One region of the Methylobacterium sp. D48H genome, then DNA from elsewhere that is predicted to be linked to it. Evidence: predicted binding sites of a transcription regulator. Region 1 holds the regulator's gene; the other holds the start of a gene.
The links. Region 1 encodes LexA, which represses DNA repair genes until DNA is damaged. Its sites were predicted from a motif close to TGTTCNNNNTGTGTTCNG; they were not measured.
Positions count from the first base shown of each region.

Region 2: a site for LexA is predicted at 1,463-1,480, ahead of ACLBX8_RS29310 (LexA family protein). Genes of this name have one in related genera too.

Region 1 is NZ_JBKFAP010000005.1:215,769-218,217, reverse strand. Features, by position in the region: gene fae (formaldehyde-activating enzyme) at 1-129, opposite strand, end outside; gene ACLBX8_RS12750 (hypothetical protein) at 450-665, shown strand; gene ACLBX8_RS12745 (hypothetical protein) at 684-1,133, opposite strand; gene lexA (transcriptional repressor LexA) at 1,383-2,111, shown strand; partial or broken gene ACLBX8_RS12735 (ComEC/Rec2 family competence protein) at 2,105-2,449, opposite strand, start outside.
Region 2 is NZ_JBKFAP010000036.1:25,988-28,436, forward strand. Features, by position in the region: gene ACLBX8_RS29305 (Y-family DNA polymerase) at 1-1,016, opposite strand, end outside; gene ACLBX8_RS29310 (LexA family protein) at 1,013-1,441, opposite strand; gene ACLBX8_RS29315 (hypothetical protein) at 1,618-2,085, shown strand; cobalamin riboswitch at 2,252-2,443, shown strand.

The DNA.
Region 1 (2,449 bases):
CATCGACGCGAAGGCCTGACCGACCGGGCCGCGCACCGAGCCGATCAGCACCTCCGGCATGGCGTCGGTGTACTGGCCCTCGGCCGCCAGCACCGTGGCCTCGCCCGTGCGGAACCAGATCTCTTGCATGTTCGAACTCCACCTGATCGGAGCCAGCGGGAGACATCATCGGCGGCCTCGCGTCAATCGCCCCGAAGCCGGCCCCCATCCCGGCCGCCCCTGCCCTCGCCCGCGCCGCGGCGCGGGCGCAGCCCCGTGCCGCCCCGTGTCGCCGCGATGCGGCCGCCGGCATCCGCGACGGCGCGCATCTTAACCCCTGCGCGGCCTGTGGCCTTGAGGAACGCGGACAGGCGAGGCAGGGAAGACCGGAGCGTGGCTCCGGGAGCGGTCCCGGGCCTGGCCGTTCCGGTGGGCGCGCGGCGCCGTGCCGGGCATGCGGGAGGAACACGATGGCGGAGAGCACGGACCGGGGCTCCGGCTGGAGCCTTCAGGCGAGCGCCGTGCCCGACGGGGTGCGCCTGGAACTCGCCCTCGCCGACCTCGGCGGTGCGCCGGTCACCGCCGCGATCGTGCTCGACCGGACGGAGGCCCGGGCCTTCGCCCGCGCCCTGCTGGCCGCCGCCGGCGACGCCGCGGAGCGGACCTTCCCGAAGCCGGGCGCCTGAGGACGCGCCGCCGGCCGGTCAGCGCACGCCGAGGCCCGGATTGCGGCCCGGCAGGCGGGGGACCACGGTGCCGCGCTTCTCGATCGGCGCGTCGCAGGCGTAGGCGAACTCGGTCTTCAGCGGATCGAACACGGTCTCGCCGGTGATCCGGCAATCCTCGCGCACGGTCTCGTCGAGATAGGCCCGGGCGGCGGTGCGGAAGCGCTTCACCCGGGTGGCGCCCGGCTCCGGATCGATCCGGACCTCGCTCAGGTTGCAGCCGGTATACTCGCGCAGGGCGTTGGACACGATCAGCATCCGGCGCAGCTGCCGGTTGTCGTAGACCTCGTAGGGCTCCTTGCAGCCGATCGTGACGACCTGGGGAGTGAGCGCCACGTAGTTCCGCGAGATGTAGGAGAATCCGGTGGTGCAGCCGGCAAGGCCGAGGGCGGCGAGGCCGAGGGGCAGCAGAGCTGCGGGTCGTCGCATCCTCGTCATTCCAAGAGGGTCCCAGCCCGCGCCCCGGATCCGCCGCCTTCCCGGCGGGGCGCCGCGATGCATTGAAACGGCTCCGCTTGCGCCGTCAATGCGTTTCTCGACCTTCTCCCGCGGGCGCGCCGCGGAGCGCCGGGCCGAGCGGTGCCGCTCTTGCGGAACACTTGCGGAACGTTTAACCTGTTCGTGATTTGTTTCGGAGACCGTCACGTGGCGGTCCGCCAAGCCGCGAGTCCCCCGTCGATGCTCACGCGCAAGCAGCTGGACCTCCTGCGATTCATCCAGAGCCGGATGCAGGAATGCGGTGTCCCGCCGTCGTTCGACGAGATGAAGGATGCCCTCGATCTCAAGTCGAAATCCGGCATCCACCGGCTGATCACGGCGCTCGAGGAGCGCGGCTTCCTCCGGCGCCTCCCGAATCGGGCGCGCGCCATCGAGGTGATCCGGATCCCCGAGAGCCTGACCCAGGCCGCTCCGGCGACTCAGGCCCCCGCCGAGCCGCGCCGCTTCACGCCGAGCGTGGTCGAGGGCGGTAAGTCCAAGCAGCCGCCGGCCCCGGCGAGCACGCGGATGATCGACGAGTCCGGCCGCGCCATCTCGATCCCGGTCATGGGCCGGATCGCGGCCGGTACGCCCGTCTCGGCGATCCAGAACCAGAGCCACGCCATCACCCTGTCGCCGGACTTCGTGGCCGGCGGCGAGCACTACGCCCTCGAGGTGCGTGGCGACTCGATGGTCGAGGCGGGCATCCTGGACGGCGACCTCGTGGTCATCCGCAAGCAGGAGACGGCCAATACCGGCGACATCATCGTGGCGCTGATCGACGACGAGGAGGCGACGCTCAAGCGCCTGCGCCGCCGCGGCTCGTCGATCGCCCTCGAGGCCGCCAACCCGGCCTACGAGACCCGCGTGCTCGGGCCCGACCGGGTCCGGATCCAGGGCCGCCTCGTGAGCCTCGTCCGCCGTTACTGAAGCGGCTCGGCCGGCGCGTCGCCGGGGGCGAGGTCTCCGCCCGGCGCGGCGTCGGCCTCCGGCGTCGCGGCGACCCCGTCCTCCGCGGGGCGGTCGCCCGGCTCCGCGGTGACCGGCCGCGGCGGTCTGGGCCCGCGCCCGGCGGCCGGCCGCCAGGGCACGGCGCGGCCGTCGTCCCGGGCGTAGCGCGCGGCGAAGCCGTCGCCATCGGTCCGGAGGGCCACGGCCCCGCGGGCGGCGAGGACGCGCCGGTCGATCACCAGCGGCCCCGTGCAGGTAGGCGGCGCCGCGAGGCCCGTGATCAGCACCGCGGCGCGGGCGCAATCCTCCGGGAAGGC
Region 2 (2,449 bases), on a different contig from region 1:
CCGTCGCGCCAGGTCTTCCGGACCCCGTGCAGGCAGGCCTTCACGAGCACGAGGGTGTCGTTCGACGCCTCCGGCAGGGTCACCACCGACGAGACCGACCGCTGCGGCCGGTCCCGGTCGTGCTCGGATGTGTGGAAGAAGACCGTGACGTGGTCGGTCCCGAGGCCCCCGGCGCGCAGCTTCTCGCCCAGCCTGGCGGCGTGGGTGGCGACGGCCTGTTCCATGGTAGCGAGGTCCTCGACGCGGTCGGAGAAACTGCGGGTCACCGCGCAGCCCTTCCGGGTCGGTGCGACCTCCTCCAGGTCGAGGCAGGCCATGCCCCGCAATTCCATGACGAGCCGCTCCCCGACCACGGTCATGGCCTTGCGCACCGCCCGGGTGTCGAGGTCGCGCACGTCGGCGACGCTCTCGCAGCCCAGGGCCTCCAGCTTGCGGGCGTTGGCCGGTCCGACGCCCCAGATGTCCTCGGGCGGGATGCGGACCATCCAGTGCTCGTACTGGACCGGGTCGGTTAGGTCGCAAACCCCGCCGAGCTCCGGCACCTTCTTGGCGACGTGGTTGGCGAGCTTCGCCAGCGTCTTGGTCGGGCCGATCCCGACGCAGGTCGGGATGCCAGTCCAGGCTCGCACGGTCTCACGCATGTCCCGAGCGAGCGGCACTCGGTCCCGCTCCCGGACGTCGGACAGGTCGAGGAAGCTTTCGTCGATGGAGTAGATCTCGATGCGCGGAGAGAAGCCCCGGTAGACCGTGTTCACCCGGGCGGACATGTCGCCGTACAGAGCATAGTTCGACGAGTAGACTCGCACGCCCCGGGACCGGCACATGTCGCGGATCTTGAAGTACGGCTCTCCCATGCGGATGCCGAGGGCCTTGGCCTCGGCGGTGCGGGCGATGGCGCAGCCGTCGTTGTTGCTCAGCACGATCACGGGCACGCGGGCCAAGCGGGCGTCGAACACGCGCTCGCAGGAGCAATAGAACGAGTTGCCGTCGGAGAGGGCGTAGGCCCGGGCGCTCACTCGCTCCGGCGCCTCGGGTTGATCGAGCCGGAGACGACGCCCCAGACCTCCACCTCTGCTCCGGGAGAAAGCCGGAACTCCGGAAAACGGGGATTGGCGAAAGCCAGGTGCACCCGATGCCCCTGGCGGCGCCAGACCTTGAAGGAGCGCTCGCCGTCGATATCGACCACGACGATGTCGCCGTTTCGCGGCGTGAGCGAGCGGTCGACCACCGCGAGGTCTCCGTCGAAAAGGCGGGCCAGCACCATGCTGTCGCCCGCCACCCGCACCAGGAAGGTCGCCGGCCGGTTGGCGATGAGCAGACGCTGAAGGTCGATCTCGTCCTCGATGAAATCGTCCGCCGGGCTGGGGAAGCCCGCCCTGACTGGTCGAGCCAGGAGGGGCACCGGCATGGGCAGGCCAATGGTAATGCCGCTGGCTTGCATGTTTTTGCTCCGCGAATCTAACAGAACAAAATAGGAACATGCGGCGGCGGTTCCTCGCAAGCGGCCGAGCTTGCGACAATGAGCCGGTGTGGACGCCTGTGGATAAATGGAATTGGCGCTTGCCGAAGAGATACCGTCAGAGCCGCTTCGGTCTAGACCGCGCCGGAGGAACGCCATTGAGGATCACCGTTTACGCGCTTGCGGCCTTGCCCTTTTTGGTGACGCCGACGCTGGCGGCGGGGGATTTCCCGCTCGCCTCCTGCAAAGGCTGGAACGGCACGGTCGTCGAGCGCGACGGCATCGATACGGCGCGGGCCACGATGCGCGGCATCGTCACCAAGGCCGACCTGCAGGAGTATTGCGAACGCGACCCCGGCGGGGAAACCAAGCAGTTCGGTGGCAAGCTCACGACGGCTCAGTGTGTCGCGAATTACTTACGGAGCGAAGGCCGAGCCACGATGACCGCGGAGGCGAACTGCCGAACCGGCACGGTCGGCTACCGTTACAGCGATGGGCAGGTCAGGAAGGCCCGCTTCCCAGTCGGGGCTGACGCCGACACCTCGTGCGCGTCGGGCATGCCGCCCATGGTCGAGCAGTTCAAGATGCTTTGCCCCGCTGCAGCCAAGCGGCTGAAGGTCGAGTAGGCGAGCCTGTTGGCGCCGTCGCCGCGCGTTCCCGATCCCGCCCAGGGATAGCTTGAGGTGTCATCACTCCGCCGACGCAACTCAGGTCACCTCGACCTCACGCGTGCCCTTTCACAGGAGCCGGTCGAACGGCAGCAGCCGGTGCGTTGACTCACATTCTCGTGAAGCGTAGCTCAACCTTGACGGTTCCCTCCGGGGATCAAAAGGGAACGTGGTTGGGGCTATCCCCGAAGCCACGGCTGCCCCCGCAACTGTAAGCGGCGAGCCCTTCACCACCATGTCACTGGGTCACCCCGGGAAGACGGTGCGAGGGCGGCGACCCGCGAGCCAGGAGACCTGCCGTCAGCCGTGGTCACACGCGAAA